Regions from separate parts of the Streptomyces sp. A0592 genome, predicted to be linked through region 1. Evidence: riboswitches for the same ligand, from Rfam matches in the RefSeq annotation. Region 1 holds a riboswitch; the other holds the start of a gene.
The links. A riboswitch is a leader RNA that binds a small molecule or an ion and turns the genes downstream of it on or off. The one in region 1 is predicted to bind guanidine.
Positions count from the first base shown of each region.

Region 1 (7,435 bases):
GCGCCTTCGACGTCGTCTCCCACCCGCAGAGCCGCGCCCGCGCCCTCGCCCGCTGGAACTACGTCCTCGACGGCATGGTCAAGAAGGGCTGGCTGCCCGCCGCCGAGCGCACGGCCACGCAGTTCCCCGAACCCGGCAAGGTCCGGGCCGCCGCGGGCCTGTCCGGCCAGCGCGGCTACCTCGTCGAAGCGATCAAGGAGTTCATCCTCGACCGCGAGATCCTCGACGACAAGACCCTCGCCGAGGGCGGCTACCGCATCAGGACCACCATCGACCGGCGCCGCCAGGCCGACTTCGTCGAGGCCGTCGACGACCAGATGCTGAGCAGGCTCGACCCCGAGGCGCGCAAGGCCGACCGGGTGGTCCGGGCCGGCGGGGTCTCCATCGACCCGGCCACCGGCAAGGTCGTCGCCATGTACGGCGGCGTCGACTACACCAGGCAGTACGTGAACAACGCGACCCGGCACGACTACCAGGTCGCCTCCACCTTCAAGCCGTTCGTCTTCGCGGCCGCCGTCGAGAACGACTCCCGCACCCAGGACGGCCGCAGGATCACCCCCAACACCGTCTACAACGGCGACAACAAGCGCCCCGTCGTCGGCGGCCGGATCCGCTTCGCCCCGGAGAACGAGGGCCAGGTCTCCTACGGCAACATCACCGTCAACACCGCCACCGACCTCTCCGTCAACGCCGTCTACGCGCAGATGGCCGTCGACGTCGGCACCGCCAGGGTCAAGAAGACCGCCATCGACCTCGGCATCCCCGAGGACACCCCGAACTTCGTGGTCGGCCCGGCCATGGCGCTCGGCACCCTCCAGGCCAGCGTCCTCGACATGACCCAGGCGTACGCGACCCTCGCCGACCACGGCCGCCGGACCCCCTACACCTTCCTGGAGGAGATCGCGAAGGGCGACGACAAGATCCCCCTGCCCGAGCGCACCCCCGTCCAGGCCATCAGCCGCGAGGCCGCCGACACCACCACGTCCATGCTGGTCAGCGTCGTGGACAACGGGACCGGCACGGCGGCCCTCGCCGCCGGCCACCCGGCCGCGGGCAAGACCGGCACCGGCGAGCTGGACCGTTCCGCCTGGTTCGCGGCCTACACCCCGAACCTGGTCAGCGTGGTCGCGATGATGGGCCAGGACCCGGACACCGGCACCCTGGAGTCGCTGTACGGGGCCCTCGGCGAACCCCGCATCGGCGGTGGCGGCTATCCGGCCCGGATCTGGGCCTCGTACACGAAGACCGCGCTGGAGGGCACCGACCCCGTCGACTTCGAACTCGACCTCCAGCCGGGCGCCGCCCAGCCCCCGCCGCCGCCCTCGTGGCAGTCGGAACCGCCGCAGGAGACGCCCGGCGACGACGACACCCCGACCCCGCCCCAGCGCCCCACCCCGCCGTCCCGCGGCCAGGACAACGGCGGGCAGGGCGACGGGGGCCGCACGCAGGGCGGCCGCGACAACGGGGGCCAGGACGGCGGCCGCAACACCGGCGGGCAGACACAAGGGGGCCGGGACACCGGGGGCCGCACCCAGGGCGGCCAGGACGACGGCGGCACCAGCCAGGGCGACGAGGGCGGCGCCACTGCCGGCAGCCAGGGCGGGACGGGCACGGGCGGGGGCACGGGCGGAGGCGGCTGGGACGGCGGCGGGACGATCGGAGGCCCCCGCCCGCCGTCCGCGTTCCTGGAGTGAGCGGTATCAGTGGCCGGAGGTCGCCTTCAGCCCCACCACGGCGACCAGCAGCAGACAGATGAAGAAGATCCGGGCGGCGGTGACGGGCTCACCCAGCACCGCCATACCGAGCACGGCCGCACCGGCGGCCCCGATGCCCACCCACACCCCGTACGCCGTACCGATGGGCAGGGTCTTCGCCGCGTAGGACAGCAGCACCATGCTCGCCACGATCCCGGCACCCGTGAACACACTGGGCCACAGCCGGGTGAAGCCCTCGGTGAATTTCATGCCGATCGACCAGCCGACTTCGAGCAGACCGGCGACGAGAAGAAGAACCCAGGCCATGACGGCACCTCCGAGACATCGAGCGATACGGGGTGCGTCGTCTTGTCGTACCCGGTACGGCGCGTCTCGTCGGGTTCTCCCCCACCGTAGCAAGAGGCAGCGAAAAGGGCCGGTGACCTCGGCCACCAGCCCTTCTGCCGTGCGCTTACCCAGAGGCTCAGAACCTCAGAGGTACAGCCCGGTGGAGTCCTCCGACCCCTCCAGCCGCTCCGCGGCCACGGCGTGCAGGTCCCGCTCGCGCATCAGCACGTACGTCGCCCCGCGCACCTCGACCTCGGCGCGGTCCTCGGGGTCGTACAGCACCCGGTCCCCGGGCTCGACGGTCCGTACGTTCTGCCCGACCGCGACGACCTCGGCCCAGGCCAGCCGCTTGCCCACGGCGGCCGTCGCCGGGATCAGGATGCCGCCGCCGGAGCGCCGCTCACCCTCGGGCAGGTCGGACTTCACGAGCACGCGGTCGTGCAGCATGCGGATGGGCAGCTTGTCGTGGGTGGTGTTGTCGCTCACGCCCCGAACCTACCTGTCCGCGCCCGTCCCGTACCGCCCAGGGTCATCCGCGCCTGCGGCGCGCCGAGACCACGAGCAGCCCGACGACACCGACCGCGAGCAGCGCGACGGGCACGACGCGCTCCAGGCGCGGGGCCCCGTCCTCGTGGCGCAGACCGTCCCGCACGTCCGTCACGAGGCGGTTCACGGAGGCGAAGGCCCGCCCCGCGGTCTGGTCGACGGTCGAGGCGACCCGGGCCCGCGCGTCCCCGATGATCGTCTGCGGGTGCATGCGCACGCCGATCTCGTCGAGCGTCTCGGCGAGCTGCTCGCGGCGGCGGACGATGTCCGCCTCGATCTGTGCGGGGGTCCTGGCTTCCGACACCGCGCTGCCTCCGTCGTCGTGGTCGTGATCTGTGGGGGCGTAGTCCGCCGTGAACAGTCTGTCAGCTTAGTCTCGTGACGTACCGATCCCCTCCCGAGGAGACTGTCAGATGAGCGAGCGACTCCAGCCGGGCGACACCGCCCCCGCCTTCACCCTGCCCGACGCGGACGGCAACGAGGTCTCGCTCGCCGACCACAAGGGCCGCAAGGTCATCGTCTACTTCTACCCGGCCGCCCTGACGCCGGGCTGCACGAAGCAGGCCTGCGACTTCACGGACAACCTGGACGTCCTGGCCACGGCCGGCTACGACGTCATCGGCGTCTCCCCGGACAAGCCGGAGAAGCTGGCGAAGTTCCGCGAGAAGGAGCACCTGAAGGTCACCCTGGTCGGCGACCCGGAGAAGGAGACGCTGACGGCGTACGGGGCGTTCGGCGAGAAGAAGCTGTACGGCAAGACGGTCACGGGCGTCATCCGCTCCACGGTGGTCGTGGACGAGGAGGGCAAGGTCGAGCACGCCTTCTACAACGTGAAGGCGACGGGCCACGTAGCCAAGATCATCAAGGACCTGGGCATCTGACACCCCTGCCCCCACGGAGCGGCCCGCCCCACCCGGGGCGGGCCGCTCCGCTTATCGGACGAAACACCCCGTGACCGTCCGCCTGCCGAACCCGTTACCCCATACGAGAGCCGCACACGCGGCCGGACATGTGGAGGGGGCACACCATGAGGGACCCGTACGACTGCGGCACCCTGACCACGGCGGTCGCCGCATCGAGAGGCTGGGCCGACCTCATGCGGCGCCTCAACCTCAAGGAGAGCGGCGGGCGACGCCGAACGCTGCAGGAGAAGGTCACCACCTACGGGATCGACACCAGCCACTTCGCGAAACGAAGCCCGTGGCGCAAGTACCCCGACGAGGCCATTGCCGCGGCGGCGGCGACGTCCACCACCCTGCGCGAGGTTGCCGTGAAGCTTGACGCGCCCCCCGCTACGGGCACCCTGTCGCACATCGTCCGCCGCATAGCCGCCGCCGGTGTGGACATCAGCCATTTCCGCGGCATGCAACGGATCGGCATCGAGCTCCCGTTCACCAGGGCGGAGCTTGCAGGAGCCGCAGCGTCCGCGGACAGCGTGCGCGGCACGGCTCGCGCCCTGGGCGTGCCGGACGACAGTCGATCCCGCGCCACCCTCGCAAGGATGCTGAAGGCGCATGGCATAGACACCACCCATTTCAGGAACGCGCGGATCCGAATTCCCGAGGACATGCTGCGCGCAGCGGTTCCGGCAGCGCTGAGCTACGCAGACGTCATGCGCGCCCTCGGCCTTCTCGTCAACGATGTGAACCACCGGCGCGTTCGGCGGCTGATCACCCGGCTCGGACTCGACGTCAGCCACTTCAAGCGGCGTACCTGGGCAGCCTCCCAAGCGGTACGCCCACAGAAGGTTCTTGCCGACACCACCCTGACCGTGCTCCCCGAGGGGGCCTCACGCGTTCACCGTCCCCGCCTGCACCGGGCACTGCAGGAGATCGGCGTCCCCTACGCCTGCGACGACTGCGGCAACACCGGGGAGTGGCGAGGGCAACCGATCACCCTTCAGATCGATCACATAAGTGGGGACTGGCGCGACAACCGACGCGAGAACCTCCGCTACCTGTGCCCCAACTGCCACTCACTGACCGACACGTGGTGCCGAAACCGTCGCCCCAAGGCTGCGGACCTGCCCTTAGACTAAGTGCAGCACAGGCGGACTAAATATCCGAATTGGGCGATATTTCGCGGTTGTGGTGGAATTGGCAGTCACGCTTGGTTTAGGTCCAAGTGGGGTAAAACCCGTGGGGGTTCGAGTCCCCCCAACCGCACATCCACACCGAAGGCCCCGTACGCAGTTGTCGCGTACGGGGCCTTCGGCGCGATCACGGCCCGATGGCACCCGCCAGGGCGACCCGGCGGTCAGGTCAGGAGGGCGCGGATGAAGGGGACCAGGGCGCGGAAGGCCTGGCCGCGGTGGGAGATGGCGTTCTTCTCGGCCGGGGTCAGTTCCGCGCAGGTGCGGGACTCGCCCAGGGGCTGGAGGATCGGGTCGTAGCCGAAGCCGCCCGTGCCCGAGGGGGCGTGGCGCAGGGTGCCCAGGAGGCGGCCCTCCACGACGCGTTCGGTGCCGTCCGGCAGGGCGAGGGCCGCCGCGCAGAAGAAGTGGGCTCCGCGGTTCTCGTCGGCGATGTCGCCGAGCTGGGCGAGGAGCAGGTCCAGGTTGGCCTTGTCGTCGCCGTGGCGGCCGGCCCAGCGGGCGGAGAAGATGCCGGGGGCGCCGTGCAGGACGTCCACGCACAGGCCCGAGTCGTCGGCGACCGCCGGCAGGCCGGTGGCCTGGGCCAGGGCGTGTGCCTTGAGGAGGGCGTTCTCGGCGAAGGTGACGCCGGTCTCCTTGACGTCGGGGATCTCCGGGTACGCGTCCGCGCCGACCAGCCCGTGGGGCAGGCCGGCGTCGGCGAGGATGGCGCGCAGTTCGGAGACTTTGCCCGCGTTGCGGGTCGCGAGGATCAGGCTGCTGGGCGTCGAGGTCATGCCCCCATTATCCCGGGGTGCAGACCTTGGAGATCTCGCTCGCGGCGTCGGCGACCGGCTTGATGTCGGGGGCGGGGTTGCCGCTCTCGATGGCGGTGCGGACGTTCTTGACGGCCGTGTTCATCGAGTCGATGGCCTTGCCCAGGTCGGCGTTGTCCGTCTGGTCGCCGATCTTCTTGAGGTTCGTCTCGATCTGGTCGAGGGCGTTCTTGGCGTCCTGGGGGCTGTTGCCCGCCTGGGAGACGGCCTGCTGGAGGTCGTTGGCGCCGTCCGTGATGGCCACCGCCGTGTTCGCGCAGTCCATCGCCGTGGAGATGGCGTCGCAGGCGGAAAGGGCCGGGATGGTCAGGACGGCTGCCACGGCTACTGCCGCTATGCGGAGCTTCATACGGTTCTCCCGAGAGGACGTGGGCGTACAGGGGCGGGCGCACGGTGGTGACACCGTGCGCCCGTTGTCCGTAGGGACGCCGGGGGGCGTCCCGCGGTTGCCGGTTACAGGTCCAGCGCGCCCCGCTGGATGGCCTCGAGGTCCGCGCAGCCGCCGGCGGCGAGGTCGAGGAGGGCGTTGAGTTCCTTGCGGTCGAAGGGCTCGCCCTCGGCGGTGCCCTGGACCTCGACGAAGCGGCCGTCGCCGGTGCAGACCACGTTCATGTCGGTCTCGGCGCGCACGTCCTCCTCGTAGCAGAGGTCGAGGAGCGGGACGCCGTCGACGATGCCGACGCTGACGGCGGCGACGGTGCCGGTGAGGGGCTTGCGACCGGCCTTGACGAGCTTCTTCTTCTGGCCCCAGGCGACGGCGTCGGCGAGGGCGACGTAGGCGCCGGTGATGGCGGCGGTGCGGGTGCCGCCGTCGGCCTGGAGGACGTCGCAGTCCAGGACGACGGTGTTCTCGCCGAGGGCCTTGTAGTCGATGACGGCGCGCAGCGAGCGGCCGATGAGGCGGGAGATCTCGTGCGTGCGGCCGCCGATCTTGCCGCGGACGGATTCGCGGTCGCCGCGGGTGTTGGTGGAGCGCGGCAGCATCGAGTACTCGGAGGTGACCCAGCCTTCGCCGCTGCCCTTGCGCCAGCGCGGGACGCCTTCGGTGAAGGAGGCGGTGCAGAAGACCTTGGTGTCTCCGAAGGAGATGAGGACGGAGCCCTCGGCGTGCTTGCTCCATCCGCGTTCGATGGTGACCGGGCGGAGCTGTTCGGGCGTACGGCCGTCGATGCGAGACATGGGTCCGAGCCTAGTGGGTGGCCGAGAACGCGAAGACCCCGTCCGGGTTACGGGACGGGGTCCGTCGTGGCTTCGGGCCGGGGGCCCGGACTCAGGGAGTCCGGATCACATCATGTCTTCGATGTCGGCGGCGATCGGGTCGGCGTCGGTGCCGATGACGACCTGGACCGCGGTGCCCATCCGGACGACGCCGTGGGCGCCGGCGGCCTTGAGGGCGGCCTCGTCGACGAGGTCGGGGTTGATGACCTCGGTGCGCAGGCGGGTGATGCAGCCCTCGACCTCTTCGATGTTCTCGATGCCGCCGAGCCCGGCGACGATCTTCTCAGCCTTGGTGGCCATGTGTTTCTCCCTGAGTGTTTCGAAGAACGAGTCTCGGCGGCCAGTACGTGGCTACCCACCTGCACGGTCCGCTTCGTCACGGTAACGCACGGTTGGCCCATCTATGCAGGCACATGACCGGCCCCTGCCGAATGATGACGATCAGCAGCAACCTGCCCACAACTGGTCTACACCAGTGTGCCGCAAGTGTTGCGGCAGCCAAAACGGGCCGGTCAGGGAGGACGCGGATGAGCGTGAGCAGCTCCAAAGCAGCGCCACAACCGAGTTGGCGGAACAACCTGTTCCAGGGGCTGCAGAAGATGGGCCGGAGCCTTCAGCTCCCCATCGCCGTACTGCCCGCGGCGGGCATCCTGCTGCGGCTGGGGCAGCCGGACGTCTTCGGTGAGGACGGCCTGCAGTGGACGGACGTCGCCAAGGTG
Region 1 covers NZ_SSBM01000016.1:58,596-66,030, forward strand. Annotated here, with positions in the region: gene E6U81_RS22635 (transglycosylase domain-containing protein) at 1-1,694, shown strand, start outside; gene E6U81_RS22640 (multidrug efflux SMR transporter) at 1,701-2,021, opposite strand; guanidine-III (ykkC-III) riboswitch at 2,053-2,122, opposite strand; gene E6U81_RS22645 (co-chaperone GroES) at 2,187-2,528, opposite strand; gene E6U81_RS22650 (DUF3618 domain-containing protein) at 2,572-2,892, opposite strand; gene bcp (thioredoxin-dependent thiol peroxidase) at 3,002-3,469, shown strand; gene E6U81_RS22660 (HNH endonuclease) at 3,616-4,626, shown strand; tRNA gene E6U81_RS22665 (tRNA-Leu) at 4,670-4,753, shown strand; gene rdgB (RdgB/HAM1 family non-canonical purine NTP pyrophosphatase) at 4,845-5,459, opposite strand; gene E6U81_RS22675 (hypothetical protein) at 5,467-5,847, opposite strand; gene rph (ribonuclease PH) at 5,952-6,677, opposite strand; partial or broken gene E6U81_RS22685 (PTS glucose/sucrose transporter subunit IIB) at 6,783-7,025, opposite strand; gene E6U81_RS22690 (PTS transporter subunit EIIC) at 7,244-7,435, shown strand, end outside.

Region 2 (7,435 bases), on a different contig from region 1:
GCCGCCGCGGGAGCGGGTGCCGGTCGGCCGAACTCGTCGACGAGCCGCGACAAGGGCGTTAAGGCCACAATCTGGCATATACCCCCACGGATGCCCCGGAGCCACGTCCACCGAGGGGAGCCTCGGTCACGGCTCCGCTCGCGACAGGCGCGCGGGCGCCGCCGATGCTGCCGCGCGGCGGTGCTTGAGGTTGACGGCCGAAGCCTTGGCCACTGCCACGGGGTTCAGGAATCTCAGCGGCGAGATCAATCGGGATCCGAACAGGTGCATGTGCCGCGCCACCGCTTCGTCGCGCGCCGCCGCCGAGAACATCAGCCGCTCCAGGGGGTTGAACGGGCGGGCCCTGGCGAAGTCGGCGGCCAGGTACTGGTGGCCGCGCAGCCTGCGCCGGTGCCGGCGCGCGTACGCCGCCAGGGACGCGTCGAGGTTGCCCGGGTGGCCCGGGTTGCGCCGGTCGCCGCGGTCGCTCCGGCCGGTGAGGGCCGGGGCGACAGCCTCTGCCAGCCACTGCGCGGACTCCAGCGCCCACCCGCAGCCCACACCCCACAGGGGATCGCCGGTGAGGGCGGCGTCGCCGATGAGTGCGACGCCCGGCGCCTTCGGACTGCGGCTGTTCAGCTGGTAGTTGACAGTGCCGGTGATCTTCGTGACGCGCTCGGCGGAGTCGATGGGCGGCGCCTCGGGAAGGGCGCGGACGAACGCGAGGAAGCTGCCCTCCAGGTCGTCCCGGAAGGCCGGCAGCCACTTCTTGCCGGGGAGCACCGCGATCACGGTCACGCCGTCCTCGTTCGGGAAGGCGTACGCCATGTCGGGGTCGAGGAACCACGTGTGGCCGAGCCCGCCGTGCAGCGGGAGGTCGCGGAAGTGCGCGAAGTAGCCGAACCGCCCGTTCTCGTACTCCCGACCGGGCACCCCGGCGTACTTCGCGACGGCCGAGTCCTTGCCGTCGGCGCCGACCACCAGCCGGGCGCGGATCTCCCGCTCGCCCTGCGGCGTCGAGGCGCGCACCCCCACGGTTCGCCCGGTTTCCCGGACCAGCCCGGTCACCTGGTGGCCGAGGAGCAGGTCGACGCCCGGGGTCCGGCCCGCATGGGACCTGATCATCGGGTCGAGGGTGCTGCGCCGGATGTTGTACGCGTACGGCAGCTCGGGGCCGCCGGGCGCGGCCTTCGGCTCGATCCATCCCCAGCGGGTGTACCAGCGGGCCTTGTTGCGTACGGCTCCCGCCTTCTCGATGGCGGGGACGAGACCGAGCTCGTCCAGCACCGGGTGGGCGTTGGCCGTGATGGAGTGGGTGCACAGCACCTTGTACGCGTCGGGGTCCGAACGCCGTTCCAGCAGTGCGACGCGGACACCGCGCCGGGCGAGCAGGATCGCCGCGGCACTGCCGGCGAGGCTTGCCCCGCTGATGACGACGTCGTAGTCGTATCCCGTGCTCTCGGGCTGGGTCATGTACCGATCGCTCCCTTCGGGGTGTGGTGCCGTTCATGGGAGTGGCAGTGGTGCGGTGCCGTTGACGTCGGCACTGTCAGGCACATGACGAATTATGCGGTCCGCGGGCTCAGACGGAGTCCGTCCGCAGGGAGGCCAGGACCCGCCCCAGCGCGTCGTCGGGAGGCTGGGGGGCGCCGTCGGCGAATGCCGCCCGGGCGCGGTCGAGGTCGGCACGCCGGAAGGGTCGGGGCTCTTGCGGGCTCAGCCGGATGACCAGTGGAGACACCCCCTCCCGCTGGTACGCGGCGAGTTTGTGGTGCCCGTCGAGGAGATGGCCCACACCGCTCCCGGCGGTGGGGAACAACGCGACCAGGGCCGGCAGGGCCCCGCCGGCACGGATGCGGTCGCGGTAGCCGCGCACCGCCCGGTGGTCGCGGGGCGGCCAGGCGTCGGTGGTCACCAGCGCGAGCTCCTCCTCCGCGTACCAGCCGTGGACCTTGCGGGCCTGCGGACGGACCACCCGCAGGTGGTGCGGAGCGAGCCCGGCCGTCATCACGTACCGCCCGGGGGCGAGCAGGGACAGCAGCGGCCGCAGGCACTCCGGATCCGGCGGCTCGGCCTGGCCGGTACGGGGATCGGGCACGAGCCCGGGGGCGCCGAGCCACTCGGTGAGGTACTTGACCTCGGCGAGCCCGGGTCCGCCCGCGCCCGCGCGGGCCGCCAGCCAACCCATGCTGCCGCAGCGGTCGTTGGCCTCCAGGACCGCGGGGTCGCCCGCGAGGAGGAGCAGGCTGCCGCCTTCGTCGCCGATGACCTCGATGACGCCGTGCCCGTCGGGCACGTCGATGCATACGGAGCGGGGAGCGGGAGGCGGTCGTCCGATCATCTGCCGATCGTACGGAGGCCCGGCCGCCCAGCAGACCGGAGGGCGGCGGACCGCGTCCGTCAGCCGTGTGCCAGCAGGAGGTGGCGCTCGTCCGGGGTGAGGCCGCCGCGCACACCGTGCGGGACCCGGTCGGCCAGGGCCCGGCGGCGGCACGGGAGCCGAACCGGGCAGCGGCGGCACACCGCCTTGGCAGCCTCCTCGCGCTCCCGGGCAGCCGCGGCCTGCTCGTTGGCGCCCCGCTCGAAGACGTCCCGGGCCCCCGAGCGGCACGGTCCGTCGAACGGCGCGTCGTGGCGGGAGTCGAGGAGTGCGTCCGTACGGGAGGTGTCGGTCACGCCCGGGTTCCTTCCGGCAGCGGCGGTCCGTCGTGACCGCCTGTTCCCCCGCGTATCACCAGATTCCGAGCGTCCATGCATCGTCGCGGTCAAGCGGTGCCGTGTGCTCGTAGCCGCCGTCAGTCCCGCTTGTACCCGTCGCCGAAGTTCAGGGTGTGTTCGAGGACGTCTTCCATGGGGTCGTCGATCTGCCCGATGTTGATCAGTGCGACCACCGGCGCATCGCGAGACTGCCGGTTGTCGTCCGCCATGGCGGTACCTGCGGCAATGACGGTGAGGGCAGCCGCCAGGGCTCCCGTGATGATCTTCCTCATAACCCGGTAACGACACCGGCCCCGGGAGGATGCGGCCCCCAACCACCGCGGCCCGGGAGCCGCGGGGCTTCCACGGTCAGAGCCGCCAGTACGTCCCCGCACGGGAATCGACGTGCACCACGTGCCGGCCGACGCGGACCACGTGGTGGTCCGGGCCGGACCAGGAGCCGGCGCCGCCCTCCGCACCGGGCAGTGGGGTCCAAATCTCCAGGAAGGTACTGCCGTTCGGGTTGGTGCCCCGCTCGACGAGGTTCGCACCGTCCCACCGGAGGGTGCCCGTGTCGTCGCCGGGCTCTCCGGTGAGGTGGTGGAAGCGCACCTGGGAGCCGTCGAATGAGGTCGTTCCGGCGAAACCCCGGCTGTCGGCGTAGTACGGCCCGGCCTGGAGCCACACCACTTCGTCGTCCCGGTCCTCGACGAGCGCTCCGCCGTTGCGGCTGATGCCGCGGCGCAGCCAGGCTCCGCGCTCGGGCACCGCAACGCCGTCCCCCCGCTCCGGGCCCGGCTCCGGCTGCGGCTCCGGCTCAGGCGCGGTCATCGGAGGCGGGGCTGGTGGGGCCGTCCTGGTCGCCCTGGTCGTCCACGGCCAGCAGCGTCAGGGGTACGTTGCCGCGTACCGCCTGCGAGTACGGGCAGACCGCGTCCGCCCGGTGCAGCAGGGGCTGGAGGTCCGCCGCCCGCCACCCCGGCAGGCTGACGGTGACGGACACCGCGAGGCCGTATCCCGCGGGCGTGTCCGTCGTACCGAGCTCCACTTCGCACGCCACCCGCGCGGCGGAGGCGTCCGCTCCGAACTCTGCGGCGACCTCGGCGAACGCGGAGGTGAAGCAGGCGGCGAAACCGGCCGCGAAGAGCTGCTCGGGGTTGGTGGTACCGGGCACCTTCTTGCGCGGCGGCGCGAGGCGGACGTCCAGGCGCCCGTCCTCGGTGCGGACGGATCCGGTGCGGCCCCCGGCGGCGTGCGCGGTCGTCCGGTACAGGCTGCGGGTGAGTGGCACGGTCATGGCGTTCGGCCGATCTTGCTCGACGAGGACGCTGCCCGGGTGCGGACAGCGGGCGGTGCCGCTCGTGCGGCACCTCGCGCGTCGTCGTGCGTAACCGGGTACGGCGCATCTCGTCCGGGGCCTGGGATCCGGCCGCCGGACAATCTAGCACCGGGTACGGGCGGCCGGGTCCCCGCCCGCGGTGCGGTTCCTCACCCCGGGGACTCGGACCGGCACCGGCTGCGGTACGCACCCGGAGGCATGCCCTCCCACCGGGTGAAGGCCCGGACCAGGGCCGTCGCACCGCTCAGGCCGACGAGCGGGGCGATCCGGTCCAGGGGCAGGGCCGTGGTCTCCAACAGCCGCCTGGCCCGGCCGTGGCGGGCGGTGTCCAGGAGCGCACGCCAGGACGTGCCCTCCGCGTGCAGGGCCCTGCGCAGGGTCCGGACGCTGAGGTTGAGCTGCCCCGCGGGACCCTCGGGGCCCGCGTCACCGAGCGGGGCGCGCTCCAGCCACTGGCGGACGCGCTCGGCGACGGTCCCGGCCGCGGACAGCTGCTGCAGGAGGCGGTCGGCGTAGGCCCGGTGCAGGGCGTTGAGTGCCGGATCGTGGAGGGGGCGGCGCCTGTCGAGGTCCGCGTCGGCGACCGTGATCACGTTGTCCGGGGCGTCGAAGGTGACGGGGCAGCCGAAGAAGCGCGCGTAGGGCTCGGCGGAGCCGGCGCGGGGGTGGGCGAACGACACGGTCAGGGGCGTCCAGTCGTCGCCGGCGATCCAGCGGGCCGCGCGCACCATGCTGCTGACGACCGCTTCCACCTGCTGGGGGTGCATGGCGGGCGGGCCGACGGTCGGCCGGTAGCCGATCCGGCCGACGCCGTCGCGGCGGTCCAGGGCGACCGTGCCCGCCTGGCTGATCAGGGGGTGGTACCGCTCGGCCGCCTGCGCGGCGTCCGCGAGGCTGGCGCAGGTGAGGACGAGGTGGCCCAGGATGTGCAGGCCGTCGGGCCGGATGCGGTCGCCGACCAGGAGGCCGGTGTGCGGGCCGGCGTCCCGCGCGGCGAGCACCTCGTCCCACAGGGCGCGCATCTCGCCGTACTCCAGCCGGTCCGTGGGCAGGGCCCAGGGGCCGGACCCGCCGGTGCCCTCGGCGGTCGCGCTCAGGACGGCGAGGGCGTAGGACGCGGTGACGGATGGCGGCCGTTCGGTGGACACGGCCGTCAGTCAATGCGGGCGCACCACACCCGTCAAGGGCATCCGCGGGAGGTCCGCCGGGGCGGGCCGGGTCCGGGGAGTCAACTCGTTGGCCGCGGGGGTGAATGACGGCGCCGCGGGCGGCTCCTAGGGTCGTCCTTCGGACACCAGAGGAGTACGCCGTGATTCTCTTCCTGCTCCCCGCAGGCGACTACGACCCCACCGAGGCGGCGGTGCCCTGGGCGGCATTGCACGATGCCGGCTTCGAGGTGCGGTTCGCGACCCCGGGCGGGAAGGTCGCACTGGCCGACCCCCGGCTCACGGACCTCGGCTTCTCCTGGCTGTCACCCTGGCTGATGACCCGTCGCGCCGAGCTGGCCGCCTACCGGCGCCTCACCGGGGACCCGTCCTTCCTGGCCCCCTCCTCCTACGCGGAGGTCGACCCGACCGGCATCACGGGCCTCTTCGTACCGGGCGGCCACGCCCCGGGCATGCGGACGATGCTCGAGGACTCCACCGCCCAGCAGCTGTTCGCCCGGGCCATTCTCCAGGGGCTGCCGGTGGGGGCCGTCTGCCACGGCGTGCTGCTCGCCGCCCGGGCCGAGGATCCCGCCACGGGGCGCTCGGTCCTCCACGGCAGGCGGACGACGGCGCTGACCTCCTTGCTGGAGTTGACGGGGTGGAACCTCACCCGGTTCTGGCTGGGACGCTACTACCGGACCTACCGCACCACCGTGCAGCAGGAGGTCACGGCGGCCCTCGCCGACCCGCGGCACTTCCTGGCAGGACCGCCCCTGCCCGTCCGTGACACCGCGGCCCGGCCCGGGCGCGGCTTCACCGTCAGGGACGGCAACTACGTCTCGGCGCGGTGGCCGGGCGACTGCCACCGCCTCGCGGCCGACTACCTGGCCCTGGTCCGCTCGCATGCGGCGGCGGGAAGGGCGGACCGCTCGGCACGAGACCGCCCGGATGCGGGGGTCAGATCACTTGGGCGGGCGGAAGGATCCGGGTCACGCGGCACCGAGGACGTTGTCGAGGTGCGCGGCGAGTGAGGATCGCAGCTCTTCGGGAGACATCTTCCGCTCGTCGAGCAGGTGCGCCACGAGGTCGGCCCGGATGGCGGCCAGCAGTGCGTGGGCGGTGAACTCCGGGGCGTGGACGCCGGGAACCCGGTCGAGCGCCGTACGCAGGGTCTCGTGCCACCAGCCGTAGTGCTGGGCCTGGTACGGGCTGCTGATCCCGGCGTCCTCCGCGGCGGACATGAGGTTCCGGTTGTCGATCTTGAAGGTCAGGGCGGTGTCGAGGAGGTCCGCCACCTGCTGCCGCGGTGCGGAACCCGTTGCTTCCTGAACCTCCCGCACCGTGCGCCGGAGCGGTTCGAGGCGGGAGGTGATGACGGCTGCGATCAGGCCGGAGCGGTCGCCGAAGCGGCGGAAGAGGGTGCCCTTGCCCACGCCCGCGGCTGCGGCGATGTCGTCCATGGACACGCCGTGGGGGCTGCTGCTGGCGGCGAAGAGAGCGTCGGCGGCTGCCAGGACGGCCTCTCGGTTGCGCTGGGCGTCCGCGCGCTCGGTGCGCTCCGTACGCTCCGCTCGTTGGGCCACGGGTCCTCCTCGGTCTGCGGCCTCTCCGGCCCCCGGAATGATATTCGGCCGGGCGGTGTCAGTGACTCGCGGCCGCCGCCCGCACCTCCCGTTCGACGAAGGCGCGCAGGGTGCCCGGGGGGCGCCCGGTGAGGCGCTCGACGGTGTCCGAGGTACGGTCCTCGGCACCGTCGGCGATGGCGCGGTCCATGGCCGCCAGCATGGTGGCGAACTCCAGCGGTATCTCGGCCGCCCAGCGGTCGCGCAGCTCCTCGAAGGTCAGCTGCCGGTGCACGACGGGCAGGCCGGTGACGTCGGTGATGATCGCGGCGACGTCGTCGTAGCTCAGCGCCTGCGGCCCGGTGAGGATCAGGTCGGTGTTGGGGGCGTGTTCGTCGGTCAGGGCGTGTACGGCCACTGCGGCGATGTCCTCGGCGTCGATGAATCCGACGCGGCCGTCGCCCGAGGCCGTGAGGATGGCGCCGTCGTTCCGGATGGTGCGTGCGTGGGGGGCGGGACCGGCGAAGTTCTGCATGAACCAGGAGGGCCGCAGCACCGCCCACTCCTCGAACAGGTCGGGCAGTTGCTCGTGCACCCGGCCCACGGCAGGGCCGCCTGCGGGGATCGCCGACGAGCTGAGCAGCACCGCGCGGCGCACGCCCGCGGCGCGGGCCCGGTGGAGGAAGGGCAGCATGACCTCGGCGGGGTCC
Region 2 covers NZ_SSBM01000001.1:651,142-658,576, reverse strand. Annotated here, with positions in the region: gene E6U81_RS03130 (NAD(P)/FAD-dependent oxidoreductase) at 127-1,452, opposite strand; gene E6U81_RS03125 (hypothetical protein) at 1,562-2,320, opposite strand; gene E6U81_RS03120 (WhiB family transcriptional regulator) at 2,380-2,655, opposite strand; gene E6U81_RS03115 (hypothetical protein) at 2,775-2,969, opposite strand; gene E6U81_RS03110 (hypothetical protein) at 3,046-3,507, opposite strand; gene E6U81_RS03105 (Ohr family peroxiredoxin) at 3,494-3,973, opposite strand; guanidine-III (ykkC-III) riboswitch at 4,049-4,110, opposite strand; gene E6U81_RS03100 (AraC family transcriptional regulator) at 4,165-5,163, opposite strand; gene E6U81_RS03095 (type 1 glutamine amidotransferase domain-containing protein) at 5,325-6,194, shown strand; gene E6U81_RS03090 (TetR/AcrR family transcriptional regulator) at 6,153-6,746, opposite strand; gene E6U81_RS03085 (NAD(P)H-binding protein) at 6,805-7,435, opposite strand, start outside.
Region 2: it holds a riboswitch for guanidine, as region 1 does, so the genes downstream of both, E6U81_RS03105 (Ohr family peroxiredoxin) here and E6U81_RS22640 (multidrug efflux SMR transporter) in region 1, are expected to answer to the same signal.